3 regions of the Brumicola nitratireducens FR1064 genome follow, and region 2 is predicted to be linked to each of the others. Evidence: predicted binding sites of a transcription regulator. Region 2 holds the regulator's gene; each other region holds the start of a gene.

Region 1 (10,722 bases), 750 kb from region 2:
GGATAACAAACTTCATCAAAAAGTTGGCGCTCAAAAATATCAATCTAATTTGCCAAGATTGGGGAGGCTTGATTGGATTGCGAGTCTTGGCGGCTGAACCAGAGTTGTTTAAAAACTTAGTCGTTGCCAATACGTTTTTGCCAACAGGTGAGGAGCCAATGAATGAGGCTTTTCAAAATTGGCAAACATTTTCCCAAACAGTCGAAGTATTCCCAGTAAGTCAGATAGTGCAGCGTGGTTGCAAAAGAGAATTATCTGAGGCCGAGCGCTATGCCTACGATGCGCCATTTCCAGACGAATCTTATAAGTGGGGCGTGAGGCAGTTTCCATTATTGGTGCCCACAAGCACTGACAATCCTGAGTCGAGTAACAACAAGCAAGCTTGGCTTGTACTGAAATCACTGTCACTGCCGGTACTGACAGTTTTCGGCGACTCAGATCCTATTACCAAAGGTGCTGATAAGGCTTTTCAACGAATGATGAAGGGCTGTGAGGGCCAAGCGCACGCAGTATTGAAGGACGTTGCACATTTTATTCAGGAAGATGCGTCACAGAAGCTGATAGAAAACGCGGTTACGTTTTTCCGCGCCAATAGTTAGCTACATTTTTTGCTAATCAGTGGTAAGATTCATGCCACTGAAGCGTCAATGTCATTGGTTCATACGTTTAGTAAACTTTATTCTTATACTACAAGGCATCGAAGTGCAAAAAGCGGCAATTTTTGTTGATGTACAAAACATCTATTACACAACCAAACACACCTTTTCACGTTCGTTTAATTATCGGCATTTTTGGCAATCAGTAGCGAAAGATTATGAAATTGTCGACGCTGTCGCGTATGCGATTGATCGCGGCGATGTACAGCAACAGAAATTTCAAAGTGCACTGCGTCATATTGGCTTTGAGGTAAAGCTGAAACCTTTTATTCAGCGCTCAGATGGTTCTGCGAAGGGTGATTGGGATGTGGGCATTACAATCGATGTATTGGAGGCAGCGCCCTATGTCGATACGATCATCCTATTATCGGGCGATGGTGATTTTGACCGATTGCTTTCAAAAGTACGACAAGAGCACAACTGCAAAACAGTTGTTTATGGCGTGCTGAATTTAACTGCTAACTCCCTAATTAATGCAAGTTCGGAGTTCATTGACATAGATGGTCAGTGGCTACAATGAAGTCATTGTTTTTTATATCAGCGGCTTTATTAATAATAAAGGGATATTTTTCAATTAGGGCTTACCATCAAACAGCTTCCTGAAATACAGCAGCGTATAGACATGGATCTACTTCGTCGTTCGATGACGGGGATATTTGTCTATGCTGTTTTGTTGCCCGCAGTGTTTTGGCCATTTGACTTTCATTTAACTGAGCCTGAGTTAAGCCGTACCTTTGCTTTGAGTATGTTTGGTATTAGTATTATTAGACTGGTTCATTGGTTCTTTACTGATCGCCTGTATCGTTATTCTCCGGCTCTTTGGCGTAACTGCTTCACTATATTTTCGCTCGGTCATGCAAGTGTACTTAGCCTCTTTTTTGCAATGGCCATGTTTGATGAACGCTTTGAACCTATTCTGCATATTACGATGCTAGCAATTGGCGGTATTGCAAGTAGCGCGATTGTTGCACTAATGCCGCGTATTAGTCTTGCCTTGTGTAACCTAATAATTCTACTGGTGCCATCTATTGCAGCTGGATTTTATCTTGAAAATAAAATGCCCTATGCAATCATGCTGTTGGTCTACGTCAGTTTTATTGGCTTGATGGGGTTTAGAGCGTCGAAGGAATATCAGCGTTCATTTGAAATTGAGACGCAGTTGGATAAGCAGAAAAAAGTGCTCGAACAACTCAATAAAATTGACGCGCTAACGGGTATTAATAACCGAGGGTACTTTAACATTGAGTTCGAAAATCAATGGCAGTTGGCAAGTCGCAATGAGTACCCCTTAGCTTTGTTGCTCATCGATATCGATCACTTTAAGCGCTTTAATGATGACCATGGTCATCTATGCGGTGATGCCTGTCTTGTCCATGTAGCTAGTCTTATTAGCCAACAGATTAACCGCAAAACTGACGTTGTGGCGCGTTTTGGTGGAGAAGAGTTTGTTGTTTTACTGCCTAGTTGCAATATACGAGAGGCAGAAAAAGTAGCCGAGAAGATCCGCTCTGCAATTGAAGCGAACCCCTGTATGTATGGTGAAGAAAAATTATCGGTTACTGCATCTTTGGGAGTCGCTTCACTGGTGCCTAATGCTGATACAGAAAGCCATATGTTAATTGAAACTGCTGATAAGGCCATGTACTCTGCGAAAAGTGCAGGTAGGAACTTGGTTGTCTCAGCAGCTTCTGCATAATATTAAGCGGCGATCACTCAACTTTTGGTTTGATGTTAGTCTTTATAAAGGCGCTTAACTTTGCTTTCGAGACTTTTGTTTTCTAGCTTTAATTCAACGGGCCGTTCAAGAATAATATCGCCTTCAACGTTGGAATCTGCGCTGATGTAAAGCACGGGATAATTTTTGTGGTAGTTGTTTTTAGAATTACCACGGAAGTGAATGTCACCTTTCACAAGACTGCCGTCATTTAGCTTTACACTGCCGTTTACCGTCATGATGTCTTTTTCGACAACAACACCACTAATTGAAATCGTGCCGTTGACGGTTGAAAGCTCGCCGCCAATCTGGCCATTCTCTTGTATCTTTATTTGGCCGTTTACTGTGCTCACATCTTCCGCTGATGCAAAGCCTTCACCAATTTTAATTTGGCCATTGACTGCGTTCACTGAGTCGACGCTAACGTTGTCGCCAATAGAGATGCTGCCGTTGGTATTGGTGACGCGTTTGGCGCTTACATTGTCTTTAATTACAACGCTGCCATTGACTGAACCGACGTCCTCTACCGTTCTTCCTTCACTTACTTTTACACTTTTGTTTGTCGATTTCACATCTTGTGAATAGCTAGCGCTGTCGTTATCCCAATCTTTATTTTTCGCGTTAACGTGAATAATGCAGCCACTGAGTGACATGCTTAAAAGCGTTATTCCGATGAAAGAGTAAACAGGGCGACGAATTTTGCTAATCATAACTAACTCCATAATTTATGTGTGATGGTCTTTTTGGTCTTATTAATCACAAAACCTGACATTTCCCACTGCTTTGCATTCAATGTGCCAATACGTAACTCATTGTTTTTGTTTGTTTAAATTTTTTACTATCAAGTTGGCAACTAATCGATAAGAAGTATTTTGCTAAATATTGGTCAATTAAACTAAATTTAGAACAAGGAATTTAGTGCAAAGCATTCAGCATTAAAAAATTAAGTATCAAAAGTGCAGTGCCAGGCTAGGTGTAATTTATATAGCGATATCTGATAAGTCGCACATAAAGTGACAATAGTTTAAATAGATAAAATCAGGTGGGTGATACAAGCACTGTTGAGTCGGATCTAGATATTTTGAATATGCGCAGTTAGCGCGCCTTGCGCATTGGCATCCCATCAATATCAGCGAATACTTGCTCGATATCTATCCTACCACTGCTTAGCGTGAAAGCGGATTTTGTGCCGCCATCAAGACCAATCAAAATGCTTTGTTTACCGTTGAGTCTTTTGCGTAGTTCAGACACTGAATACGCAATTTGCTGGTTGTTAGAGCGTGATTGGGAGGCGGAAGTGGAGAATGTCTCCATGTTCTCCTGAGTAAAGCGTAATTCGATCACGCTATCGTCTACAAGCAATAGGGCGATGAGTCTGCGATCCCACATTTGGTTTCTGCGAGCTTCAAACTGTTTAGCTAAGATATCTGCGTTCGCTGGGGTCTTAGCATCGACGATAAGCACGCGGTTTTGCCATATTAAAGTTTCCAAAGGCAATTCTTCTAAAGGTCGTTCTTCTGCAAAAAGTGAAGCCGAATTTTCTTGTTGTATCGCCCCCACTGTTTCTAGGGAGCAAAGACTTAACAATAGCGATGCGGCAATTAATTTAATATTATTCATGTGATTTTCCGTTGATAAACCCATTTGACTTAAGCGCGCTATCAACACTAGTATAGCCTTGTGTTTACCATAGGCATGTCTATGAATATTATCCTATTTGCTATACCCATTTTCTTTCTTCTTATCGCGGCAGAGTTGATTGCCGAAAAAGTAAGAAAAACAGACTACTATCGCTTAAATGACGCTATTACAAGCCTGAGTATAGGCGTTTTAAGTCGTATCATGGGCGTTATGAAAAACTTGGCCCCATTTACCGTTTATATTTTACTGTACGAGCACTTTACATTATTTGAACTTACGCAAACGCCTTGGGTTTGGATTGCTGTATTCGTTATTTACGATTTTTTATATTACTGGAATCACCGATTTGGTCACGAAGTTAGCTTGTTTTGGGCGGCGCATGTGGTCCATCATTCCAGTGAGGATTACAATTTAACTACTGCTTTACGACAAACATCGGGCAATTTTTTCAATTTTATATTCTTTTTGCCGCTCGCATTTTTCGGTGTTGATCCACTCATGCTCATTACCGTTGGCTCTATTAATTTGGTGTATCAATTTTGGGTGCACACTCAGCATGTTGGGAAGCTGGGGTTTGTTGAATGGTTCATGGTAACACCCTCAAATCATCGAGTGCATCATGCGCAGAATCAGCAATACCTTGATCGCAACTATGGCGGTGTTTTTATTATTTGGGACCGTATATTTGGGTCTTACCAAGATGAATTAGGCGATGAGAAACCCATTTACGGTGTGCGCAAGGCCTTAAAAAGTTGGAATCCGTTTTACGCGAATATTCAGGTATACAAACAGCTAGTTCAAGACAGTATTCATACCAAAAAATGGTCTGACAAATTCAAGGTCTGGTTTGGCAGAACGGGATGGCGCCCGGATGATGTCAGTCAAAAATTTCCGCTAGCGCGAACAGATTTAAACCAGTTTACGCCATATCAAACCGACATATCGCTAATGGCTAAAGTTTACGCGCTGATGCAATACGCTATCATTTCCTTGCTTGCTGTTTCTCTGTTGATTAACGCTAGTGCATTGGATGTCAGTCAACAGCATGGTATTTCCTTTTTCGTTATTTTTTCGAGCATTAACTTGGCGTGGATTATGGAGAACAGAGCAAGCGCAATTTGGCTAGAGTGGTTAAAACTACTGGTTTCAGTTGTAGTATTACTGAATATAAATTTAGGCGCATATGCAGATTACGCTTTCATACCGGTTTTGTTATCCGCAATACTGCTTTTTAAGCTTCAGTATCAGCGTAATATGGACCTTTCAAATGGTAGTGAATTGAACAGTTAAATGGAAATAACTTGTGTAAGCAGTGGTTCTTGTTGCCGTGAGTTATTTATTATCAATTCAATATATTCAAATGTTGAACAAAGACCTAGGCTCTGGGTCTTAACCAACTTAGCATTCTAGGATGAAGCTCATGCAATTTCTGCTTAAAATACTCATGTTTCCGTTTGTCGTCGTTGGTAAGCTTCTGGCTCTTTTATTTGGTGAAGTTAATTGGTCAATGCCGCCTTGGTTGGCTTACCTTAATAATTTGCGCAAAAATAGCCCACTTAAACTCGTCTTTCTAGCCTTGCTTATTGTTGGTTTAGGCGCAGGTGTTTACAAAACTTATGTGTACTATCAAAGTTTACCAGAGCCAATATTGGTTGATGCCCTTATCACTATTCCAGCACTTACAGAGGAATATGCTGATGAAAATAGCGAGAGCACAAAAACCTCACCACCTGAACTTCGCATAGAATTTGCCTACACCTCGAATGATTATTTACCACCAGAGCAACCACCAGAGCTACTGCCAATAACGCGAATTGCGCCACCGTCGATACCTGCTGATTTTCCTTCAGTTGCGCCAATTGATTTAATTGGCGCCGAAGTAAAAACAGGCATCAAGCTCAGCCCAAGCAAAGCCGGAAAGTGGCGTTGGGAAAATGACAGGACTCTGTTGTTTGTGCCTGAAACCCCCTGGCCTGCGGGGCAGGAATATGAAGTGAGCTTTGCGCCAGAAGTGTTCGATACCCAAGATGAGTTTAGCAACGATGAATTCAGTTTCATCACTACGCCTCTGCAGGGCAGCATCGAAATGAGTGAATTTGAATTAAGTGTAGAAGACAAGCTTAAGCAAGTTTTTGTTGAAATTTCATTTAATTATCCCGTTGATAGGCAAAGTGTCGAACAATCGGTTTCCGTGGCCTATCAAGTTGAGGGCAACAAGCTAGGCAAAGCGCAAGCCTATAAACTCAATTTTAGCGACAACCTGCGTTCTGCGACGGTAACCCTTGATATAGCGACACTGCCTGAACAAGCTCGGATCCTTGAAGTGACGTTTGGTGAAGGCATCAAAAGTATTTATGGTGGTGAAGCTAGCTCGGCTGTATACGAGAGCAAAGTCATGGTGCCTGACCTTTACAGTTACTTAAAAGTAGAGCAGTCGGATATCGAGGTTTTGCGCAACTTAGACGATGAACCAGAGCAGTTTGTGTTGCTTGACTTTACTGATGCTATTGCCCGTGATGAACTGCTGAACAAGTTTACGCTTTTCCTCTTACCCAACCAGAAAGAAAAAAACGGTAAGAGCTATTGGCAGAGTCCAAGAGAAGTAACAGCCGAAGTATTACAGAGCGCTGAAAAACTAGATTACACATTGATGCCCAATGCGGCTGATGCTGCCACAAACTATCAACTTAAAGTGGATGTTCAAGCGGGTCGTCAGCTGTATTTGAAGATAGCCTCAGGCTTAACGTCGGTTAATGGGTTTGTGCAGCGTGCTTATTTTGATCGCATTTTAGTTGCTCCAAAATACCCGCAAGAAATTTCCATTTCAGGGGAAGGTTCTATTCTCACTTACAGTAAAGACCAACGTCTTGCATTTTCGACCCGAGGGGTCAGTGATGTTCAAGTCAGTATAGGCAAAGTTATTGACGACGAACTCTATCATCTGGTGTCGCAAACTCAGGGCGATATCAGTAATCCTAACTTTTATAACTGGAGTTTCAACGAAGCAAACTTGGCCGAATTTAGTACGCAGTTTATCAGTATGAACGCGAACGATGCTGACCTGAAAACGGCAAACTACGCTTCCGTTGATTTGAACGCGCTTGTCTCAAGTTCTAAGGGGGGGCTGGGTCTATTCTTTGTAGAAATCAAAGCGTGGGATAAAAACCGTAAACGTGAAATTTATGGTGTCAGCGACAAGCTCCTTGTGCTGGTTACTGATCTTGGCGTTATTGTAAAAAGCAGCCAAGATGAAAGCCAAGACATATTCGTGCAGTCAATAAAATCAGGTGCTCCTGTTGCTAACGCGCGCGTCGAACTGATTGCTAAAAACGGTACCAAGCTGTTTAGTAAGGCAACCGATAGTAACGGCCATGTTACTTTTCCTGCGGCGAACGGTTATGAGCGTGAGAAGCAGCCGGTTGTGTATGTTGTCAGCCTGAAAGGTGACGTATCGTTCATTCCCTACAATCGCTATACGCGACAAATAAATTACTCGCGCTTTAATGTGGGAGGAGAATACAGCTACGCCAATGACAATGACCGTGTGAATGCCTATATGTTTACCGACTGCGGTATTTATCGTCCGGGAGAAGTGGTGAATATTGGCATGATTGTTAAGGGCAAAAACCTTCAAAACCTAGGTAACATTCCGCTTGAGTTGGTGATAAGAGATGCCCAGTACACTGAAGTGTACGTTGAAACAATGCAGCTTTCACAGTTTGGCTTTATGGATGCGGCGTTTAATACAGAAAAGACTTTCAAGACTGGCTCCTACAGCGCTAGCCTTCATCTCATTCGAGAACGGGGTAAGGGCAATCAGGTTCGTGAGCGCCAAGTGGGCTCTATGAACTTCAGCGTTGAAGAGTTTCAAGCTGATACGCTGTCAATTACCAGCCAAGTAAAAGGCCTGCCAAGCAAAGGTTGGGCAACATCACCAAATTTGAGCAATGAAATAAGTTTAAATAACCTGAGTGGCGTGCCTGCACAAGGGCGCAGGGTTACGACAGATTTGACCTTACTTCCAATTCAGTTTTCATTTGAGCAGTTTGATGGCGTCGCTTTTTACTCTCCTAAAGTGAAAGACGATACAACGGACGGTTTATCCCGATTCGAGGAAAGCTTAAAAGAGCAACAGACCAGCCCTGATGGCAAGGCGAGTGTTGCGGTAGATTTAAGCCGTTTCAACAAAGGAACTTACAGCGTCACCCTGCAAAGCAAGGGTTATGAAGCCTCCGGCGGCCGCTCGGTCAGCACGTCCACTCGCTTTTTATATTCGCCGTCGCTTCATCTTGTTGGCTATAAAGCCGATGGCAAACTCGACTTTATTAATCTCAACAGTGAACGAACATTAGCCTTAATTGCGATTAACAATGAATTGAAATCCGTTGCACTCGACAAGCTCAAGAAGCGTTTAAGCAAAGTGCAGAGCATTTCTACTCTTGTGAAGCAGTATAACGGTCGCTACGAGTATGAGAGCATTCAAACTACTAGGCAGGTAAAAGAAGAAGCTTACGCCTTGCCTGAGGGCTTTGAAGCGCTTTCCTTGGATACTAGCGAGGCAGGCACTTTCGTTGTCGATATTCTAAATGCAGATGATGAAGTGCTGCTTAGTGCGCAGTATACGGTAGTCGGTGCTAGCAATGATGACGGTCAATTAGATAAAAACGCGGAATTAAAAGTCACCTTAGATAAAGACGATTATCAAGAAGGCGAGACGATTGAGCTAAGTATTCAAGCACCCTATGCAGGAAGCGGCTTAATCAGTATTGAAAGTAACAAACTGCACGCATTCAAGTGGTTTAGCAGCACCACCAATAGCAGCATTCAGCGGATTAAGATCCCCAAAGGTATCGAGGGCAACGCCTATATAAACATTGCGTTTGTGCGTGACCTCAGCTCTAAAGAAATATTCACTAGCCCCCTGAGCTATGCAGTCGTGCCGTTTTCTATTGACCGCTCTAAGCGGATATTAGATCTCACGCTTCGTGTCGAAGATATTGTGCAACCAGGCAAACCGATGGCAATTAACCTTGATGTATCAGAAGATGCCAAAGTAGCGGTATTTGCTGTTGATTTAGGTATTTTGCAAGTTTCTGGTTATCGCACGCCTAACCCGCTAGCGCATTTTTTAAAGAAACGTGCATTGAGCGTGCGTACGATGCAAATATTGGATTTAATATTGCCTGACTTTGCTTTAAGTAAAATGCTTTCTGCTGCAGGCGGAGACATGGAAGCTGATATGGCAATGAGCGAGAAAATGATGGTTACCGGCAGCAGGATGCAACGCTCGCAAAACCCATTTGAACGCAAGGTACAAGATCCAGCCGTGTTTTGGTCAGGCGTCGTGGCGGCCAAAAAAGGAAACAACACTTATACTTTCGATGTGCCTAATGATTTTGCTGGTGGCTTACGCGTCATGGCCATTGCGGTGGGAGATCAAACAATGGGTCGCGCGCAAGAAAATACCATCGTCAGAGGGCCGTTTGTACTCAGCCCAAATGTACTGAATCAGGCGGCGCCTGGAGATGAGTTTGATATCACGCTGAGTGTCGCCAATGTTGTTAAGGATTCGCAAGATGAAGCTGACGTGAAGATACAAGTGAGCACTAGCAAACATGTCAGTATTATTGGCAGCAAAGAAGCGCAAATGCAGCTTAGTGAAAACCAAGAAGAAGCGGTTCGTTTTAGAGTGAAAGCGAATGATGTATTGGGCGGTGCTGAAATAAGCTTTGACGTGAGTATGACCGACAAATCCGGCAAAACTTGGCAGTCGAGCAGAACGGCAGCATTAAGCATACGGCCTGCTATGCCCTTCGAAGTGAGCATTACTACTGGCGTATCAAGCAATGGACAGGTATCGCTTGATACACCACTGAAATTGTTTGAAGCGCAGTCCAGTCAAGTACTAAAAGCCTCTGCTAGCCCTCTGGTTATTACTGAGGGTCTAAGCGCTTATTTAGATGAATATCCGCATGGCTGCACTGAACAAATCGTTAGTCAGGTATTCCCTCTGGTGGGTTTGTCGAACCTGCCAAAATACGGGCCGGATAACGAGACCGTTGCCGCGCATTTTGCCGAAGTCATCAGCAAACTGCGTCAAAGACAAAGCTATGCCGGTGGTTTTTCATACTGGCCGAGCGCGCAAAACAACGATCCTGATGTCACTATCTATGTCATGCACTTCTTAATTGAGGCAGATGCTTTAGGGTATCCCGTGCCGCAAGATATGCTAGAAAGCGGCGTTCGCTATCTTGGTGATACAGCGAGCAATTACGTGAGAATGAGCGGCACTCAAAGCTCAGTAAATGCAAGTATGCTGACTTTGAGAAAGCGTGCTCAGGGAATCTATTTACTCACGCGCAGTGGTGTGGTGACATCGAACTTGCTGATTGATTTAGTCAGTACCTTGGAGAAACAGTACAAGACGACTTGGCGTAAAGATGTCTTAAGTGCCTACATTGCGGCAAGTTATGCACTAATGCAGCAAGATCAAGAAGCTAAAAAGCTTATCTCTGAGTATGACTTGGCTGACCAATCTTTATTAGTAGAACAAGCGTTTTCTGGCTTGGCACCGCGCTTAAACTTAGATGCTCAATATTTATTTTTGGTCGCTAAACATTTCCCTGAGTTTATTAAAGAAGTTTCTGGGAAAGCGGTACTCAATATTACGCAAGCCATCTATAAGGGCGAATACAATACCATTTCAGCGGC
Region 2 (10,722 bases):
ATTAGAAATTAAACGCAGTAAATTTATTACCTATGCGATAAAAGCAAGCAATCGCCAGGAGGCCGATGCTTTTGTTAAGCAACTGAAAATTCAGCATCCACAAGCTAACCACGTTTGTTGGGCATACATTGCAGGCTCGCCAGATAGCACCGAACGGTCTATGAGTGACGACGGGGAGCCAAGCGGCACTGCAGGGATGCCAATGTTGAAAGTGCTTCAATATAGCGGCTTGGGTGAAATAGCCGTGGCGGTGGTGCGCTACTTCGGTGGTACAAAGTTAGGAACCGGTGGTTTACAGCGAGCATATTCTGATGCGGTCGTTCAAGTTCTGGAGAAGTTACCATTAGTAGTAAAAGTAGAACGCTGCAGACTCACTATTGAGTATGACTATAGCTTTCAAGGAGCTATCGCACGATTATTAGAAAGGTATGCTGTGCAAGATGTAGAAGCAACATATCAAATCAGTGTCGTGAACAGTTTTGCGGTTGCACTAAGTGATGTTGTAGCACTGCAGTCAGAGCTGGTTGATATCACTTCTGGCAATATTGTTTGTTTGCGTTCTGAAGATTGAATCATCCCAAGTCATTCCTGCGAAAGCAGGAAACCCCCGCCATCAACCGTGTGGTCAAAAGAGTCGTTGTTTTCGAATTTTCTATCTTGTTTGGGAGGTCCTTGCCTTCGCAAGTATGACGGAGGATGCTTAAAAGTCTGGCAAACTGCCACTTGGAGTCGTTAAATAAGGCTACTATAAATATTGTCGATTATACGCTTTGGTCATGCCCTTTAGTGTAAATGTGTGTATCACGTTTGAGCTAGTACCTTTATTGTGATAACACTTTTGGAATGCTTTTTTTGCTATATTAAGAATAAAGTGGCGGTGCCTAGAAAGGCAAATATTCCCACAACATCCGTTATGGTCGTTAAGATGACGCTACCAGCGAGCGCAGGATCAATATTTAATCTTTTCATAATAATCGGCAGCGTTGCGCCGGCTAATCCAGCCGCAATCATATTCATCATCATCGCAAAGGCGATAACCACACCGAGCATAAAGTCTTGCTTCCACAGCGCTATTACCGAAGCGATAAGTGTTGCCCAAATCACGCCATTTAAAAAGCCGATGGCGAGTTCTTTTTTGATAAGCCATACCGAGTTGCTTTGACTGACGTGACCTAAGGCCATACCGCGGATCACTAAGGTCAGCGTTTGGTTACCCGCAACGCCACCCATGCTGGGCACAATGGTATTCAAGATAGCTAGTACGGCAAGCTGACTCAGTGTAGCTTCAAACAAATCGCTCACCGCAGCAGCCATTAAAGCGGTAACTAAATTAACACCGAGCCAAATAGAGCGACGCTGAGTACTTTTTCCAACAGGAGCAAATGTATCTTCTTCATCATCGAGACCCGCCATACTCATCATTGAGTGTTCGGCGTCTTCGCGAATAATGTCGACCACGTCATCTATTGTGATCCGCCCGACAAGCGTTTTGTTTTTATCGATAACGGGTGCTGAAAGCCAGTCGTAACGCTCAAACATACTCGCAACTTCACTGTCACTCATGTCCACGGGAATGGTTTCAGGCTCCTCATTCATGATCTCGTTCACGCTCATGTCCGGAGGTGAAGTCAGTAATTTAGTCACCGGCACAGTGCCGATCAAATTATCATGACGATTTACAACGTATAAAGTATCGGTGTTTTCGGGTAGCTCACCTTTAAGTCGCAAATAGCGTAAAACTACGTCAATTGTTACGTCAGGCCGAAGTGTAATGGTATCGGTATTCATGATGAAACCGGCCGTCTCTTCGCCGTAGGATAGGGCTTTTTCCGCCCGCAAACGATCCTGAGCATCCATCGATTTTAAAATGCTTTGTAAAACCGGATCGGGCAGGGAGCTTAGGGTTTCAGCTAAGTCATCAGTATCCATATCCTCAAGTGCATCGACCACACTAGAGGGCACCATTTTAGAGATGATGCCGTTACGGACATCCTCCGATAATTCTTCAAGTACATCACCATGGAAATCAGCATCAATAAGCTGCCATAATTCATTACGGGTTTTACTCGGGCTGGATTCTAATAGAAGGGCAACGTCACTTGGCTGTAGGTCATGGAGTAACTTTCGAACCTGCACAAAAGTACCATCGTTAAGCGACTCGCTTATCGATGCTAATTGGCTTTGTACATTGTTTTGTTCAACAGTTTCAGCCATAAGGCCCTATTCGTCTTCGTTAAATTTATTTACGATTAAATTTTCAATCGCCTGCATCGCTTTCTCAGCGTCGCCGCCATCGCAGCGCACGAGTACCTCTTTTCCTTGGCTACTTTCAAGCATCATAAGCGCTAACACACTGTTAGCAAAGGCTTCTTTATCCTCTTGATGCATTGTTATTGTCGCTTCAAACTGATTAGCTAATTTTGCTAATTGAGTCGCTGCGCGCGCGTGCAGGCCTAATTTATTTACGATAGTAAGTTGCTTTTCAACGATCATGCTGAGACTCATTCAGTGTATTTGGATCAATCTCTTCTTTTTTGCTCAACTTCAATTCACGGTGTCTGATTTGTACATCCCCATGGCTTGCACGGAAGCTATTTGCAAGCGCCTCTGCCACAAATACAGAGCGATGCTGCCCGCCGGTGCAACCTATAGCAACAGTAACATAGCTGCGGTTGTTTCTTTCTAAATGTGGCAGCCAAGTTGATATCAGGTTTTGAATTTGCCATATGAATTTGGTGACAAGTGGCTGTCCCCCTAAAAATAACTGTACCGGGCCATCTAATCCATTCAAGGGCTTTAAGTCGGGCTCCCAGTGTGGGTTAGGCAAAAAACGGGCGTCAAATACATAATCTGCATCTCTTGGAATGCCGTATTTAAAGCCAAACGACTCAAATACTAGGACTAAGTTTGCGCTTTTTTTACCTAACACTCTTTCTCGAATTAGTTCTGAAAGCTCGTGCAGTGATAAATTATCGGTGTTGATATGTAAATCCGCTTTTTCCGATACAGGCACTAATATTTCTCGTTCCGCCTCAATTGATTCGGCCAGTGATTTATTGAGTTTGAAGAGCGGGTGCAAACGTCTTGTTTCACTATAGCGCTTAATCAATACATCATCACTAGCGTCTAAATACAAAATGGTAACTTCCCAAATACTGGGCAAAAAGTCCACAATTTCGCTAAGCTCATTCGCCATTTTAGGCATGTTTCTAACATCGACGCTCACCGCTACTTTTTCGCTTTCATCGGCGAGTGCATGAGTAAGTGTCGGCAGCAAATTTACGGGTATGTTATCGACGCAATAATACCCTAGGTCTTCCAAGGCCCTTAATGCAATTGATTTGCCTGAGCCAGAGCGACCACTGATGATCAAGAGTTTCACGTGTGCAGGTCCTTTAGAGGTAGATAACAGTTATGAAACGGTGGGATAATTCACCGTGTGGTTAATTTTTACGCTAGTGCTGAAATAATTTCGTCTCTAGTAGCAGCGTTTCTTAACGCTTTTACTATGTTTTTATCGCTCAATTTTTGCGCGATAGATGAAAGCGTTTGAAGATGCTCTTGGGTTTGTTCACTGGGCACTAATAAAGCGAAAAATATATCTACGGGCTTGTCGTCTATTGCATCGAATTGGATCGGTTCTTCGCTAGTGACAATGATAGCAACTATATCCTGTATTCCTTCAATTCTGCCGTGTGGTATAGCAATACCGTTACCTATGCCTGTGCTACCCATTTTTTCGCGCGCCAACATGCTCGCAAGCACATCATTTAAATTGAGCTGTGGATTTCCCTTCACTGCAATTTCGCTGATGACTTCAAAAATTCGTTTTTTGCTTTGACACTCAACCGCACATTCAGTGCGGTCGAGTGAAATAATATCAGATATAATCATAATTCGTAGGCGACTAATGTCGTTTTGACTTTTCCTTGTGCTTTATAACTTGGCGATCTAACTTGTCAATCAGTCCATCGATGGCTGCGTACATGTCAGTATGTTCAGCGTTAGCGTGAACAACGTCACCCTTGAGATGAAGTGTTGCTTCAGCTCTTTGATTTATTTTCTCTACATTTAACACTACATGTACATTACTAATATGATCGAAGTGTCTTTCTAATCGTTCGAATTTACTGTCGACGTATGCTCTTAGTGAATCAGTAATATCAACGTGATGACCAGTTAGATTTATTTGCATAATGTTACGTCCTCTTATGAAGTCTACAGCAGACTTTTTCTTTGGTTCGACGGGGGAATCGAGAGGGACTCTCGATATTTCGCAATGGTTCGTCGAGCAACTTGAATTCCTTGATCGGCCAACAATTGCGCAATCTTGCTATCACTAAGTGGTTTGCTGACAATCTCCGCCGCAACGAGCTTTTTGATGAGTGCTCTTATTGCTGTCGACGAACATTCACCGCCAGATTCAGTTGAAACATGGCTAGAGAAAAAGTACTTAAGCTCGAAAATGCCTCTGGGCGTATGCATATACTTCTGGGTGGTAACCCTTGAAATAGTTGACTCATGCATATCGACCATCTCAGCAACGTCATTTAAAACCATTGGTTTCATCATTTCTGGACCGTGTTCAAAAAAGCCCATTTGCTGCTGAACAATACAGTGAGATACTTTCAATAGTGTCTCATTGCGACTTTCTAAGCTCTTAATAAACCATTTAGCTTCTTGTAAGTGTGACTTAATATATTGTGAATCGTTCGAATTTTTAGTGCTTTTACTGAGTGCTTCATACTCTTTATTGACGATCAGCGGTGGCAAAGAATCACCATTCAGCTCAACTGTCCAACGACCATTTTTTTTCGCAACAGACACGTCAGGAATAACGTATTCAGAATCTTTAACGGCAATTGTGCTTCCTGGTCTTGGGTTAAGCGTTTGCAATAGGCGCATTGCTTCTCGCAGCTGGTCTTCTTTCAATCGAGTTTTACGCATCAATGTGCGGTAGTCTTTGCTGCTTAACAAGTCGCTGTGTTCTGTTAACAACAGACGGGCTTCAGCCAACCAAGGCGTTGCAGGATCAAATTGGGCTAATTGCACCATTAAGCACTCTTGAGGAGTACGAGAGCCGGAACCAATAGGGTCGAACATTTGAATGCGTTTTAGAACGCATTCAACTTCGTCCAATTCAATTTCTTCGTTTTGTAAGCTATCTAAAATTTCCTCGCTGCTAACAGTGAGATAACCAGACTCATCAATTGAGTCAATTATCGCAATAGCAATAGAGCGGTCTATATCTGAAAACGGGGTTAATTCCATCTGCCAAATTAGATGGTCTTGGATATTTTCGGTGGTTTCGCCCTGAAATATGTAGTCATCATCTGCGGGGCCGTTGGATATGTTGGCTGGCGCAGACGAGGCGCTTAGATATTCTTCCCAAGAGCTGTCTAGTGGTAAGTCATCAGGAATTTGGTTGTTTTCGAGTGCGTCGTGGCTGTCAACGTTATCTGAATTCTCCGCACTGAGTGAGTTTTTATCAGTATAGTCTTGAGGTTCAGAGTCACTGTCTGAGCTGTCGTTGTTGTGTTCACTTTCGTCAATTTCTAGTAAAGGGTTGGAATCCAACGCTTCCTGAATTTCGAGCTGAAGATCCAATGTAGACAATTGTAGCAGCTTTATCGCCTGCTGAAGCTGAGGCGTCATTGTTAGCTGTTGGCTAAATTTTAACTGCAGTGAAGGTTTCATTGATGTCCTTCAGTTATTTCTAATGGTGATAAAAGCCAGTTACAAAACATGATACACCTATAATACAAATTGGTCGCCGAGATACACTTCTCTCACTTTTTGGTTACTGAGTACTTCAGCAGAGGTTCCTGATGCAATCAGCTCACCGTGACTTACAATATATGCTTTTTCACAGACATCTAGCGTTTCACGTACATTATGATCTGTGATCAACACACCAATGTTTCGCTCTTTTAATTGTTTAATGATCTTCTTTATATCATTAACAGAAATTGGGTCAACACCGGCGAATGGTTCATCGAGTAAAATAAACTTAGGATTTGCAGCTAAAGCTCGTGCAATTTCAACGCGGCGGCGCTCTCCACCGGATAAACTCATGCCTAAATTATTTCTGATATGACTGACATTAAATTCGTCCATTAAGTCGTCAGCTTCTTGTTCACGTTGATCTTTTGCCAATTCTTTGCGTGTTTGTAATATTGCCATTAGATTTTCATACACGGTCAATTTACGAAAAATAGAGGCTTCTTGGGGCAAATATCCAATGCCATGTCTCGCACGCTCGTGCATAGGTTGAATTGACATGTCTAATTGGTCAATAAAAATTTCACCTTTATCAAGCGGTACCAAGCCGACAATCATATAAAACGTCGTTGTTTTACCTGCGCCGTTTGGGCCTAACAAGCCAACAATTTGGCCTGTGGACACTTCCAAGCTAACGTCTCTTACAACTTGTCTAGCTTTGTATGATTTAGCGAGGTGTTTTGCAAACAAGGTACTCACTTTTTATTTTCCTTTTGCTTTTCCATTGCTTCTTTTGTTTTTTTCAAAGTATCGCCATCAAATACGGTCACAACTTGCTGCTGACTATCGGTGTCTTTCTGCGCCTGCCATTGCTCTTTTATAATGTTGTATATAATTGAGTCGGTTTTTATACTAAACGCATTTTGATAAAGCTCCGCATTTCCTTTTAACGTGATGATTTTAGTGGCTTTCTCGTAGCGAATACTGTTTGCTTTTGCCACCACCATTGTGCCGTCGGCCAGTTGTTGTGTGTAACTCGCTGGATTGCCTGTCGCTTCAAACACTTCTTTATCTTTACCAAGAGCTGCTGATACTTTCAATCGTTCAGCTTTGATTTCTAAAGTACCCTGAGTAATCTTTACGTTGCCTTCATGCACGGCTACTTTCTCTTTTCCGTCACCGTAGCTGCTGTCAGATGATAGCTTCGTTGGTTTATCAAAGTCGTTCTTCTTAATTGCTTCTTGTGCACTTAATGAACCCGCGCCAGCCAACATAAGTAGGCTAGCGAACAGGTAGATATTCAGTTTGAACATGGTTTTTTAACTCATATTTTTGGGTTTCTAAATTGGCTTCGAACCCTCGGCCATTAATAATAACGTTTGCACCCGAAATAACTAGAGGTTCATCGGATGTAATTGTCTTAGTCAATAAATCAATTTCTATAAAGTTAGTCGATATGGTTTGTATGTAGTCTTCTGGTTGCAGATTACGAATTTGTACACCGTTAACCAACTCAATTCGGTTGTTGTCGTAAAAAGTCCCTTCGTCAGCATTTAATTGCCAACTTGAACCATCGCTTTGAAGATAGATCGTATATTCAGGGTTGGTGAAATTGACAAACCCCAGCATTTCATAATGTTCCATGGTCTCAGCGCTGACTTGATGGGTAAGGTTGCCATTTTTGTCGAATAATTTACTGCGTAAGTTTTTCGCCTCGTAATTAGGCATCAACGCAGCGTCTTTGTCGCTTAACACGACCTCTTTATCATCTTCCAACCACGTCGGTAGATACAGCGCAAAAGCGATACCAAATATTAAAATAATACTAACAGCCAGCCTATTCATACGCTTGCTCCGTGAATATCTTCAAGTTTACCCTTGGCTTGCAGAATAATGTCACAAATTTCACGCACTGCACCACGCCCGCCCGCCAACGTTGTGCAAAATGTGGCTTGCTGTTTCACATAAGGGTGAGCGTCGGCCACCGCAATACCAATTTCACTTGCGCTGAACATGCCCAGATCAGGCATGTCATCGCCGACGCTGGCAATCGTAGATGCCTTGTAGCCAAATTGTGTAATCAATTCATTTATTGCGATATGTTTATCTTCTCTGTTTTGCATAATATGATCAACGTTCAGTGCCGTCATGCGCTGCTCTACAATACTTGATTGGCGACCTGTGATAACAGCAACCTTAACGCCAACTTTTGCTAGAGCCTTGATACCATAACCGTCTTTTGTGTTGAAGGCTTTGAGTTCTTCACCTTGATTGCCCAACAAAATAGTACCGTCAGAAAATACGCCATCAACGTCGCACACTAACAGTTTAATGCCTTTGAAACGCTCAAATAAAGTTGCGTCTATTGGGCCATATAAGGTATCGACTTTTGACATTACACGACTCCTGCTTTAAGCAGTGTATGCATTTTAATAGCACCGACCGGTTTTTGTTCATCATCAACAATAAACATCGCACTAATTTTGTATTGTTGCATTAAGTTGAGGGCGTCTACCGCTAATTTTCCCTTGATCATAGTAACACTTTTCGGAGTCATCACTTGTTCCACTGTCGATTTGTGTATATCAACCTGCTTGTCTAATGCTCTTCGCAGGTCACCGTCGGTAAAAACACCTAGCAAGTTATTATCATCGTCAATGATCCCTGTCATTCCTAAGCCCTTGTCTGAAATTTCAAACAAAGCTTGCATGACGGTTGCGGTGTGCTTAACGAGGGGGAGTTCTTGTTCGACAGCCATTATTTCGTCTACCGTGAGAAGCAGCTTTCTTCCTAACGAACCACCCGGATGGGATAGCGCAAAGTCGTCGGCTGTGAATCCTTTTGCTTCCAGAAGAGCTACGGCTAACGCATCACCCAATACCAATGTGGCAGTGGTGCTGGTGGTTGGTGCTAGGCCGAGAGAGCAAGCTTCTTTTTCAACATTAATATTGAGCGCCACATCCGAGAACTTGGCCAAAGTACTGTTCGCATTGTTGGTTATGGCAATGACCGGTACACCAATTCTTTTGACGACGGGCAAAAGGCCTGTCAACTCATGGGTTTCGCCTGAATTAGATATACCGATAAGTACATCACCCTTGGTTAACATTCCTAAATCCCCGTGATTGGCCTCTCCGGGATGCATAAAAAAGGCTGGCGTGCCAGTACTCGCAAGCGTTGCTGCAATCTTATTTCCAATGTGACCGGATTTGCCCATGCCGCAAACAACTACTTTACCAGTACAGTGAAGCATTAACTCGCAGGCTTGGTTAAAACTCTCATCCAAACTATTCTGCAATTTTTGCAAAGCTTCAATTTCGTTTTGAAAAACTGTTTTTGCGGTTTCTAAAAAACTCTTCTGTTCGCTCATGCTATTACAGCAACCTTTTTGTTTGTTCATGCCTTGAGCAACAATACGCTGCCTTACATGAATTCCAACTGAATTATATATGTGGGCTGTTACTTAAATAACCAGTATTGATAAGTAAGAAAGGCCAATACAAAAATACCACCTTCATAGCGGTTAATTTGCCGTGTGCCGCGCAAATTAAAGCAAAAAACGAAGAGCAGTATAGTCAAGCCAAGCATGACATAAGAGTCGCGCGTAGAGGCGTTCAGGTCCAACATACTAGGAATAATCAAACCAGGCATTGCGAGAACCGCTAATATATTGAAGATATTAGAACCAATGATATTTCCAAGCGCAAGGTCGTCTTCACCTTTTCGAACACCAGCGATACTTGCCGCAAGCTCAGGCAAACTAGTACCTAACGCGATAATGGTCAAACCAATCACTAGGTCGCTAACGCCAAAGAAACGCGCTATGTAGACCGCGCTTTCCACGAGAAAGTGCGCGCTCAAGGGGAGCATAATTAAACCAACGATTACCCACATGACTGCATTTACGGTTGGCACATTACTTGGTATTTCGTCCTCGGTTTCTGCAATTAATGGGTCGTTTTTATCCACTTTGAATGAGAGCCAAGCCATTATTGCGAGCACCAAGACAAATAAGGTAATTAAAATGATGCCTTCAGTTTTGCTGAGGTAATTGTCTGAAAGGAAGTAAACAGCGATTAAGGTGACCAACAGCAACACCGGTAGTTCCCGTCTTAATGTTGTCGATGAGACTAGTAAGGGCTTGATGAGTGCAGTTATTCCTAAGACTAAAGCAATGTTCGTAATATTGGAGCCGATTGCATTACCAACCGCGGTATCCGGATTGCCGTTCAATGATGCTGTTGCGGAAACCACTATTTCAGGAGCGCTCGAACCCATGGCGACAATAGTCAAGCCAATCATCATCGGGGACACACCAAAATTTTTGGCAAGTGCTGAAGCACCATAGACAAATTTATCTGCACTCCAACTGAGCACAGCTAAGCCTATTAAAAATATAATGATTTGTGTAATCACGTAGTTTTAAATCTCTTCTAAATCGTTTTGTTATTGTCGCAAAAAGCCCAGCGGTTTGACACCTAAAAAGTGCGAAATATTGTTCTCTCGTACTTTTTTACCGTTTTCGTCGCTAAGTCAATTCCTAATATATAATTTTTGTTACAGATTTATGCCTTTTTAGCTCTTGAAAAGTACTAATCTATAACAACATAGCTAGCTTATTACGCTATAATACGGCATTAAGCGCGATTGTTTTATTCACTATTGTATAAAAGTGCAAAAAAATAAAATAAAAACGTAAAAAGCCGGTCTCATTCAGCTTACAGTCATTAAAGATTGGTAATGTAATGAACTTTTATCGGCGCTTGGTCGTCTTTAAGGAACGAGATCTGTGAAAGACCAGTATGGAGACGTTTCAATAGTGAAGATCACTCACATAGGAATTAAAGAAATCTAATGTCAGACATTTTAGTTGATATCGACAAAATGCACTTCGAGCGAGGTGATCGTGTCATTTATGACAGCATCTCGATGCAAGTGAAAAAAGGCGGTATCACAGCAGTGATGGGCCCCAGCGGAATAGGTAAAACTACGCTGCTCAAA
Region 3 (10,722 bases), 1.5 Mb from region 2:
ATAGTATCTGAAGGCGATAGTATATTGAAAGGACAAGCGCTTACGGCAAGCGAAGCGCCATTTTCTGTTCCAGTGCACGCCCCAACGTCAGGCATAGTTAAAAAAGTCACAGAGCACGTTTCTGCCCACCCATCAGGCATACCTGAACTAAGCATCATTATCGACGCTGATGGGCAAGATACATGGATCCCATTAAAGCCTGTTGCTGATTATGCGAAAACGGGTAAGTCAGAATTAATTGAGCGCATTTGCGACGCTGGCATAAGCGGCATGGGCGGCGCAGGATTTCCAACCCACATTAAATCAAACAATACTAAGCCGCTCGAATTCCTAATCATCAATGGTATTGAATGTGAACCCTACATTTCATCTGACGATAGACTCATGCGTGAGCATGCTTGGCAAATACGACAAGGCATTGATATTTTAGTACATATTTTGCAGCCCCGGCAGGTCATTATTGCGGTTGAAGACAATAAGCCAGAAGCACTTGAAACAATGTCGATAGCTTGCCAGCAAAAGACAAATTATCAGGTAGTGAGTGTGCCAACAAAATATCCAGCCGGCGGCGAGAAGCAACTCGTTCAAGTGCTAACATCACGAGAAGTACCATCGGATGGCCTACCCATCGATGTTGGTTGCATTATGTATAACGTCGGAACCTGCTACGCCATTGCTGATGCCATCGTAGAAGGAAAACCATTAATAGAACGAGTGGTAACTCTGACAGGTAAGGGTTTCAAGTCTCCAAAGAATGTATGGGCTCGTTTAGGAACGCCAATTCAGACTTTATTGAAACACGGCGATTACGATGACAGCACGCAGTCGTCACCAAGGTTTATTATGGGTGGCCCGATGATGGGGTTTACTGTGACATCGCTGCTGACGCCTATCGTGAAAATATCCAACTGCATACTGGTGCCAGCGGACAACGAACTGCCGCACCCAGATGATGAAAGAGCCTGTATTCGCTGTTCAGCTTGCTCTGATGCCTGCCCTGCATCGCTATTACCACAACAGCTATTTTGGTATAGCAAATCCAAGGAGCTTGAAAAAGCTGAAGAGTATAATCTCTTCGATTGTATTGAATGCGGTGCCTGCGCTTATGTTTGCCCAAGTGAAATACCACTTGTGCATTATTATCGCCAAGCAAAAGCGGATATTCGAAACCAAAGAGAAGAAAAAGAAAGGTCAGACAAAGCGAAGATACGCTTTGAGGCACGCAAAGCCAGATTACAGAAAGAAAAAGAAGAGCGCGAGGAAAAGCATAGAATTGCGGCCGAAGCACGCAAAGCTTCATTGAACAAAGATGGTGGCGCCGCTAAAGACAAAATTGCAGCAGCACTGGCAAGAGCTAAAGCGAAAAAAGAAGCCTTAGCTAAAAAACAGACCCAAAACGACGCACTAGGGGCGCCGGCTCCAGAGTCTGATAAGACGGAAGTAGCTTCTATAGACGAAGTATCTACAGAGTCCGCATCATCACAAACATCAGCAAAAACGACGAATGAAACTGAACAAGCTAAGCCGGTGCTTAAGTCGACCGCAAACGAAAGTTCAGATATCACTGCAGAAGAGGATGCCGAAGCAAAAGCTGCAGCAAAGAAAAAACGAGTTGCCGCAGCGGTTGCAAAAGCAAAAGCGAAAAAACTAGCAGCGAAGCAAATCAAAAAAGAGAATAACGAATCATGACAATGTTGAGTTTATCTAGCTCACCTCACCACCATAATCGACGTGACACCGGTCAGGTAATGCGTCTCGTTTGCTATGCAGCTATTCCCGGTATTCTTACTAATGTGTGGTTTTTCGGGTTTGGTATTCTTGTACAAGCAGCCATAGCAATCGTAACCGCCTTAGTAACAGAGGGCGTCATTATGGAACTCAGAAAGAAAAAGACTGAGCGCATATTAAAGGACTACAGCGCAGTTTTAGCGGCACTTCTTTTGGCTATTTCAATTCCACCATTGGCACCGTGGTGGGTCATTGTCATCGGAACATTTTTTGCAATTGCAATTGTTAAGCAACTTTATGGTGGTCTGGGATACAACATGTTTAACCCCGCTATGGCCGCTTATGTCATGCTGTTGATTTCGTTTCCTGTACAGATGACATCGTGGTTACCTCCCCTATCAATCGCAGAGCAATCTCACACTTTATGGGATGCGATACACACTATTTTCACAGGCTTCACAAGCACCGGTTTTAGTGTAGAACAATTGAAAGTAGGCGTTGATGGCGCAACTATGGCGACACCACTCGATGCTGTGAAAACTGCGCTGCTGCAAGGTTATACCGTGACTGAAGCTCAGGAACACATAATTTTCGACGGCCAGTATGGCAAAGGCTGGTTTTGGGTTGCAACGGCTTATTTAGCCGGCGGTTTATTTTTAATCAAAACAAAAGTGATTAATTGGCATATTCCCGGCAGTATGTTGGCCGCCGCAGCACTCTTGAGTTTTGTTTTGTTTTTGCTTGATGGAGACCAATACGCTTCACCATTGTTTCACATCTTCAACGGAAGCTTAGTGCTTGGTGCCTTTTTTATAGCGACTGATCCTGTTTCCGCATCTACAACAATAAAAGGTCGTCTTATTTTCGGCGCAGCTATTGGCTTTTGGGTGATTATCATTCGAAACTGGGGAGGATATCCTGACGCCATCGCTTTTGCCGTTCTGATTATGAACATGACTGTTCCGCTAATTGATTACTACACGCAGCCTAGAACCTATGGCCATCAAAGCAAAGCGAGAAAAAGCTCATGATAATGAATTACATGGGAAAAAATGGCGCTATTTTAGCAGGCTTTGCGCTGGTAACTACGGGTCTCATCGCTGTCACTTTTGCGGGTACAAAAGACCGAATTCAACGTGCACAAGAAAAACAGCTTTTATCGGTCTTAAATGAATTGGTTCCCGAAAATTCGCACACTAATGAACTGAATTTAGACTGCATAATAGTGAACGCACCTGAACAGTTGGGCACCACGCAAGACAAACGCATTTTTAGAGCCCGTAATGGTAGTGAAAACGTAGCCGCAGTGATAGAAACTAGTGCGCCTAATGGCTACAGCGGCGAAATTAAGATGGTTGTCGCGGTCAGTTTAAATGGAACATCGATTGGCACGCGAGTCGTTGAACACAAAGAAACACCGGGCTTAGGTGACAAAGTTGACCTGCGCGTTAGCGACTGGGTATTGTCCTTTGCCAATGTACCGTTCAGTGGCAAAGACGATAAACGCTGGCAAGTGAAAAAGGACGGCGGCCAATTTGATCAATTTACTGGGGCCACAATTACGCCTAGAGCAGTTGTGCAAGCGGTTAAGAGCACTCTCGTATACTACAACGCAAATCGCGACATGATTTTTAATACGGCAAGTAATTGTGCTAGTCCTGATATCGATGGGTCCTCTAGGGAAGCTTTCGCTGACGATACCATAGCGAAAGAAGCCTTAGCTATGGATGTACTCGCCCAAATAAAGGCACCTGCGAATGAATGAATATCAAAATTTAACCGTCCAGGGGATTTGGAAAAACAACCCAGCCCTAGTTCAATTATTGGGACTATGTCCGTTACTTGCTGTAACGGCAACCGTCATCAATGGCTTAGGCTTAGGCATTGCAACAACTCTTGTTCTATTGGGCTCTAATATCACAGTCTCGCTCGTACGAAATTTTGTTCCGAACGAAATTCGGATCCCCATCTTTGTAATGGTCATCGCTGCATTCGTTACGATTGTGCAGTTGCTAATGAACGCATTCACCTTTGAGCTATATCAAGCACTTGGCATCTTCATTCCATTAATTGTAACTAACTGCGCCATTATCGGGCGGGCAGAAGCATACGCATCAAAGAACCCTGTCCAGTTTGCGGCTTTCGACGGGCTAATGATGGGCCTCGGCTTCACATTTATTTTAGTGGTCCTTGGCGCGATGCGCGAACTGCTAGGCTACGGAACACTATTTACAGGTGCCGATTTATTATTGGGCGCTTGGGCAAAAGACCTCACCATTGTCGTTTTTACCACTGACAGCCCTTTCTTGTTAGCGATATTACCACCGGGCGCATTCTTAGGAATGGGCTTGTTAATTGCGTGTAAGAACATGCTAGACAAGCTAGCAGAAAAGCGTTTAGAGAGCGCTAAACAGGCTAAAGTTGTGCAGCGAGCAAGAGTTACAGGAACGGACATATGAACAAAGAGAAACGTCATGAAATGCTCTCTCGCTTGCGCGCTAATAACCCCCACCCAACCACTGAGCTAAATTTTTCAAGTCCATTCGAATTGCTTATCGCGGTAATTTTGTCAGCACAGGCCACTGACGTTAGCGTTAACAAAGCGACAGACAAACTTTACCCTGTGGCGAATACGCCCGAAGCAATCTATGCACTAGGTATCGATGGTTTAAAGGAATACATAAAAACCATAGGGTTATTTAATTCAAAAACTAAAAATGTCATTGAAACTTGCCGTATTTTGATTGAAGACCATGGTTCAGTTGTGCCAGAAAACAGAGAGGCTTTAGAAGCATTGCCCGGCGTTGGCAGAAAGACTGCTAATGTTGTTTTAAATACTGCCTTTGGCTGGCTAAAAGATAATAAAGGTAAATACTTCATCGCGGTTGACACACACATTCAAAGAGTAGCTAATCGCACGGGTTATGCTAAGGGTAAGACGGTTGAAGAAACCGAACGAAACATCATTAAGAACACCCCTAACAAAACTGAATTTATGTATGACCTACACCATTGGTTGATATTACATGGCAGGTATACATGTATTGCCAGAAACCCTAGATGTGGTTCGTGCATTATTGAAGACTTGTGTGATTACAAAGATAAAACCGAATAAAAAGCGTACACAGTAGTTATCTCAACAACTGAAAAGGCCGACAGACACGTCTATTTAGACAATTGGCGCTTTGTGCCATTTGTAGTCAGTCGGAATACTTTAAGTGAATGCGAGCTTTGGCTGTATACAATGATCCTGATGCAGGCAAACAAGAAGAAGAGGTAGTGGCTAATCCAATTAGCAAACCAATCCACTATGCTGTCGAAACCTAAAGACTTATTCCAACCGGCTTGGATCATCACGGGTGCCAAATAAAAGCGTATTAATAGAGGCGCCCCACCTCAAGTATTGAGATTTTATCAAATGCTGCATGACTGGTTTTGTAGAGATTCAAGATGTTCATAAGCTGTCCACTTTAAGAAGATTATTAATAAGAGAGGACGAGTTGAAAAAACCTTTCAACCAAATAGCAATCTCATTGGCACTGTAATTGCTAAGATCTAATCAATATTATGCTTAACAACGTGAATACAATGCAAAAATTATGGTTTGTAGTTTTAGTAAGTGCGCTGATTAGTGGTTGTAGCTCAGCTAATTGGCAAAACACTGACAGTGATAAGTCTGTCACTCAAGCGCCCTATCGTCACCCTAGCAACACTTTGCATAGCCATGTAGAGCAACTTGCTAGGCAACTATTTAGCACTTCCCAAACCTTTGATGCCTCACAAACCCTAGCAGTCGGCACAATTTTACCGACTATGTTAAATAGCGGCGAGTCCTTGCCAGAGCATTCTGCCCTTGGATTACAAATCCAAGAAAGCCTGATGACCTTCGCCACTCAAGCTGGCTTAAAAGTCATTGAATATAAAACCATGCCTTCAATCAAAATAAGTGACAACGCTGATTATATGCTGAGTAGAAACGTCAACGATCTGACAAAAGACATTGCCACCGACTACTTTTTGACAGGCACTTACACGCTACAAGAAAACAGTACTATGGTAAATATTCGCCTTATTCAAGTGCCCGAAAACATTGTGATAGCTGCTGCCACAGACTACGTTCCCAATGATGTGATGTGGAGTCAGTCAAAAGTCACCCTAATAAAAAACAACCAAATTTACCGGAACGCCTACTAGGAGAGCAAAATGAAACGAACGCTATTAGGACTGCTTATTAGCGCAACCTTATGCGGTTGCTCGATGTTTAGTGAAGACCCCTCATTAAATACTGATACCAATTCCGATGACAATAGCCAAGTGGTGGAGTCAGACACATCTGCGCCCCTGCAATCTAGCCTGATGTTTCAACAGCAGTTTAAACAAAAACTAAGGTATCAAGCTAACTCAGCGCAGGTCAATAAACGCTATTTCTCCAGTGATACCGAACAAAATGGGCCAAAGCCCTTGTCTACCGCAAAACATAATATTAATCATTATGCACAGGGGCTGATGCAAGACTTAGTAGCCAATTTGCAGTATGTTAATGCCACCACACCCGTCGCTGTTGTTAGCTTTGTGATGTTAGATAGTGATTACAACCAAGCTAATTTGTTGGGAGTTCAACTCGCAGAAAGCCTCATTCACGAAGTGCATAAGTTTGGCATCCCAGTGATTGATTTTAAAGCAACAGGCTTTATTCGCATTACCGAGCAGGGCGACTTTGCATTTAGTAAGGATTATCAGGATTTTTCTGGTGACTTACCCGCCCGTTATGTCATAGGGGGTACTATGTCAAAACTACAACATGGCTATTTAGTGAATGCTCGTATCGTTGGATTCAATTCAAAAGCGGTAGTGGCATCGGCACAAAGCTTTATTCCTAATGAAATCGCTTATTCGCTAGTCAAAAGTAGTCAGCCTAACCCACCGGTTGATAATAGCCCTAGTGATAGAAACATCAAAACAGACCCAGTATCTCAAAATAACGATCAAATGCTTAATAAGACTCAATCTAATACAGGAATGATCTCACTAATAGGCTCTTGATCGGCGTTATTTGAATATTAAACAGATAGCTACCTTACCTTAAGCGATTTCCCTGTAACGGCACTATTGTAATGTACAGGGAGCTAAGTCTGATTTAAGTAACACTAAGTCTTCAGCCATAGGTACAAAGGATACTTGCATGGCAGAGCTGAACAAACTACCTTGTTCAATATCTAACAGCACACCATCAGCAAATTGTTTTGCTTGTCCTTGAACAAGTAAAGAGACATCTTGTTCCCCCATGGATTTCACTATACCAAAATAGTTTTGCGCGTAGCTACATACAGTGTTGCCTAAAGTTATTGGCAATTGGTTCACTACAGACCAGTGGGACTGCACTAGAGTAACAGTAGCAGGTTCCTGCCATGTTTTAGACGCTTGGTCTTCACTAATAAGGCTTGCGTTGGCAATCATTAACTCATCTTCAGTAATAAAATCAGTGTTTTTTATTAATCTTTCATCTGCGGTAACAAGGCCCTTAAATTTAACTGTGTCAGAGGGCGTTGGCCTCCCATACAATCTATTGTAAGTGCTTTGATATTGGACAACGGGATCAGTTAAATACTCGTTAAACGCAGACAGCGATAATACCTTTTTGGCATAGGCTGAAAATTCCTTAAAGGTTTTTGCTTGGAAGTCCTGATCCACAAGATAATAAAGATAACTGTCGAAGGAAGATTGGTCCCTAGTGACTAAATTCATGAGATTATCATTCAAGACAAACAACGCGGCATAAAAATCAAATAACTCAAATTCATAACGTTGTAATTGCTTGGCTAAAAAACTGCCCTCCTGCACATTCTTTATTGCTTGCTCATCAAACTGCAAGTTGGTTTGGGTATACTCAGTTAACTGCACACAGCTATCAATACAGATATATTTAAACTCAAATTGAGGACGTAGTAGATCTAATGTGCTTGTCTGCTGGTTTGTAGCAAATTGAATATTGGTTAATTCGAATTGTTTACCTGATGCCGACTGATTTAATTGAATATCAGCCGTGATGGTGTAGCCGAACTCGGGTAAATCGCTCGACACATAATTTGCCATTTCTTTCCATTTTTGCGCGGCTTCTTTATGCTTTTCTCCCACTTGTTCGATGTGTGAAGTGCAAGCATTCAAAACAGTAAATAAAGCCACCACAAGCAGCATGACTGAGCCTTTGCTTCTCGCCCTCTGCCTACAAAACCCTTTGTTTATGCTGTACTTGAACTCTAAATTAGGATCACTTTTACAAAAACACATTAGTTAATTTCATTCCATTCAATCGCATCAACAAAGTTGAAACTGATAGTTTGGTCAAAGGCAAAAATTTCAGAAATACTCAGCTCCCCACCTAAAAAAAGATTCACTATTCCTGAATCACCACTATCGATAATCACAAAATTATTATTGTTCAAAATATATTTGCGCTCAGTATCACTTTCTAATTGTACGCGCGGGTTGAACATGATGCCCGCGCCATCGTCTAAACTAGGAGTAACTTTTATTTCAATATCTTTATTGGGGTTGGCAATTATCGTGTAGATCCCATTCTGAGCTGATTCGCTAATAGCGCAAATAAACTCGCCTTGAAAAGCAAATAATTCTGCAGTCTCAGGGTGCATTAAACAACTACCAGTAGCAGGCAAAACTGTGCCAAATTTTATAGTTTGTACAATATTAAAAGTGGGTGTGATGGTGTAGCCAGCAGCACTGAATATCAACGCCAAGGTACCAATACAATAAACCGCTATTTTATTTAACATTTCGCTTCTACCTTACATAATCCTGCTTTCAAACAAACTAAAATGTAGACTCTAGAGAATAAAAAAATCATTGCCTTTTTAATTCCCGAACATTTTCAAAAGCGCCAGCATTCACTACCCAACCATTGTAGCCTGAGTTTTGTAAAACCTTTTGTGCTGCCGCTTTAGTAGTCAAGCCAGAGCTGATAATACAATATACTATGTTACCATTATCACTGCGTTTTTGCCCAAGGTTGAGGTTTTCGATTGCAGTAAACTGATTAATAATAGCTGGCTCTATTGCCTCTGTACTTGCTGCATATAGTTGTATAACCCAAGGTTTATTGGATGTTTCAACGGATTCACTTTCACTTTCACCAGAGGAGAGCACACTTGCTTTGACCAAATAGGCTTGTTGATTACCGATAAATTTATTAGCAAACTCTAACCCAGAGGCCATGGAAAGAAAGCTTCCAAATAAAACGCGAGTCATGCCTTTATCGGAAGACAAAGTGAATTGATTCTTAGGTAAAGCTTCCGATGCCAACCTGTTAATTAAATCTTGAGCGTTTACAAGATCTTTATACACCCCAAGTTGAATCACGAATCCACCCTTCACATCCTTTGAAGATGTTTGAATTTGGGATTTAGCGCCCATTATTTGTTGAGCTTTGAATACAGTAACCTTGTTATCATTAAGGTGAGGCTCAAGAATAGACACTGAGGGCAAATTTGACTCACTCTTATTTAGAAAAGCAAATTTTTCAGCTGCTGCACTACTAACATTGGTAAAGTCTGCCTTTAGTTCTGCCTTTTGTTCTAACTCTGTTAATTCAGCTAATTTGTCTTCATCTAAACTATGCTTGGCCACCACCTTATTTTTGGTTGGCAAAGTAAAATAGTTTCTTCTAACTTTTTCTTCAGGATCCCATACAGTAGCTTCTGAGCTTTCTTTGTCTAAAGCAATGTCCTCTATTTGTTCAAGATCCAGGGACTTATCATCCCCTATCCGTCTTAGGATCAAGGCGGGTAACTCTGCGTATCCGCCCTTACCGCCAGTAATCACATTAAAGCCAACCACATTCCCCGTATAACCTTTTTCTGTAAGGGTTTGTTTGTTAATTTCAACTCTATACTGGCCAGGTGCTAGACCTAAAAACTCATAGTAACCATCGATGTCTGTTTCTTTGGATCTTAATTTTTGATTGTTATCATCATAAAGCTCAACAACAGCGTTCTGTAAGCCAATTTCTTGACCACTATTGGTTCTTAACACAAAGCCGAGCAGCTCAGTAGATAAGATAAACGGCATGTTGACATCGATATAAGCTCCTGGGTGTGAAAACACCACATAATCATTATTAATTGTGCTACTACCTTGCTTCCACTTTGCAGCAAACCTGAAGGGCGAATTAGGATAAACGCCGGGTAAAATAGCCCGTCCGCCCTCGCCAGTGGTCACGCCACCCCATTCTGGATTGCCACTAAATTCCACCCCAGACAAATCATAGTCAAGGGGATCGGGGATACCATTAATTTGCCTATCTAAGTAAGCGTGCACATCAAGGGATGCGGTATTGGGCAATAACCGCTGACTTAAGGTCACACGATTGTTTCGATAATCGTATCCAAGGAACATTTGCAAGCCAAGTTGAATGCTCCACCTTCCATTGTCACCAATCTGACTAGCCAAGTTGAGTTGAAAGTCACCTGTACGCCAAGATGCCCGATGGGAAAGCCTCCAGTTGTCTCTCTCTCCGCTTGCTATAGGGAGGTAATTTAAAGTCAAATAATGGGTTGTGTCCCAAGGGTCCACTAGATTTTTTTGAATAACTAAGGAGGAACTGTCTTGAATAATATCACTGGCATCAGGGTCATAGTTGATGTTGGCGCTGACCCTGAAATTATAAGGTAAAGAACCGCTAACGCCCACTGAACCTAGTAAATTTTCAGTTTCTAACATATTACCTATCAGACTGATATTTTTGGCATAGGTTAAACTGTGACGCAACAATAAGCGGCCCCAACTACCGGATATTCTATTACTAATACGATAGCTTTCAGCTAAATCATCTTTTCGATAATCTCCACCAAAAGTAACGCCCATATAATCTGTATTAAAATAATAAGCACCGTCCAGCGCAATACTGTCACCAATCAAGCTCAACCTATCACTTGTAAAATCACTACCTGATTCAAAATTAATGTTATATCTATCATTACC

What was found. Region 2 encodes sigma-54, which starts transcription at its own class of promoters, with help from an activator protein. Its sites were predicted from a motif close to GTTGGCACGNNNNTNGNNT; they were not measured.
Region 1: a site for sigma-54 is predicted at 3,154-3,172, ahead of GNIT_RS00915 (DUF4097 family beta strand repeat-containing protein). Genes of this name have one in related genera too.
Region 3: a site for sigma-54 is predicted at 5,261-5,279, ahead of GNIT_RS10720 (FlgO family outer membrane protein). Genes of this name have one in related genera too.

What each region holds. Positions count from the first base shown of each region.
Region 1 is NC_016041.1:212,943-223,664, forward strand. Features, by position in the region: gene GNIT_RS00900 (haloalkane dehalogenase) at 1-599, shown strand, start outside; gene GNIT_RS00905 (LabA-like NYN domain-containing protein) at 703-1,176, shown strand; gene GNIT_RS00910 (GGDEF domain-containing protein) at 1,279-2,352, shown strand; gene GNIT_RS00915 (DUF4097 family beta strand repeat-containing protein) at 2,388-3,080, opposite strand; gene GNIT_RS00920 (DUF4174 domain-containing protein) at 3,466-3,990, opposite strand; gene GNIT_RS00925 (sterol desaturase family protein) at 4,072-5,301, shown strand; gene GNIT_RS00930 (alpha-2-macroglobulin family protein) at 5,432-10,722, shown strand, end outside.
Region 2 is NC_016041.1:964,301-975,022, forward strand. Features, by position in the region: gene GNIT_RS04185 (YigZ family protein) at 1-571, shown strand, start outside; gene mgtE (magnesium transporter) at 856-2,214, opposite strand; gene GNIT_RS04195 (HPr family phosphocarrier protein) at 2,221-2,493, opposite strand; gene rapZ (RNase adapter RapZ) at 2,483-3,382, opposite strand; gene ptsN (PTS IIA-like nitrogen regulatory protein PtsN) at 3,451-3,894, opposite strand; gene hpf (ribosome hibernation promoting factor) at 3,908-4,195, opposite strand; gene GNIT_RS04215 (RNA polymerase factor sigma-54) at 4,219-5,697, opposite strand; gene lptB (LPS export ABC transporter ATP-binding protein) at 5,755-6,480, opposite strand; gene lptA (lipopolysaccharide transport periplasmic protein LptA) at 6,477-7,034, opposite strand; gene lptC (LPS export ABC transporter periplasmic protein LptC) at 7,003-7,566, opposite strand; gene kdsC (3-deoxy-manno-octulosonate-8-phosphatase KdsC) at 7,563-8,117, opposite strand; gene GNIT_RS04240 (KpsF/GutQ family sugar-phosphate isomerase) at 8,117-9,091, opposite strand; gene GNIT_RS04245 (calcium/sodium antiporter) at 9,181-10,137, opposite strand; gene GNIT_RS04250 (ATP-binding cassette domain-containing protein) at 10,576-10,722, shown strand, end outside.
Region 3 is NC_016041.1:2,488,640-2,499,361, forward strand. Features, by position in the region: gene rsxC (electron transport complex subunit RsxC) at 1-1,689, shown strand, start outside; gene rsxD (electron transport complex subunit RsxD) at 1,686-2,759, shown strand; gene rsxG (electron transport complex subunit RsxG) at 2,762-3,493, shown strand; gene GNIT_RS10710 (electron transport complex subunit E) at 3,486-4,187, shown strand; gene nth (endonuclease III) at 4,184-4,843, shown strand; gene GNIT_RS10720 (FlgO family outer membrane protein) at 5,317-5,922, shown strand; gene GNIT_RS17905 (FlgO family outer membrane protein) at 5,932-6,771, shown strand; gene GNIT_RS10730 (hypothetical protein) at 6,835-7,923, opposite strand; gene GNIT_RS10735 (hypothetical protein) at 8,016-8,519, opposite strand; gene GNIT_RS10740 (SdrD B-like domain-containing protein) at 8,587-10,722, opposite strand, start outside.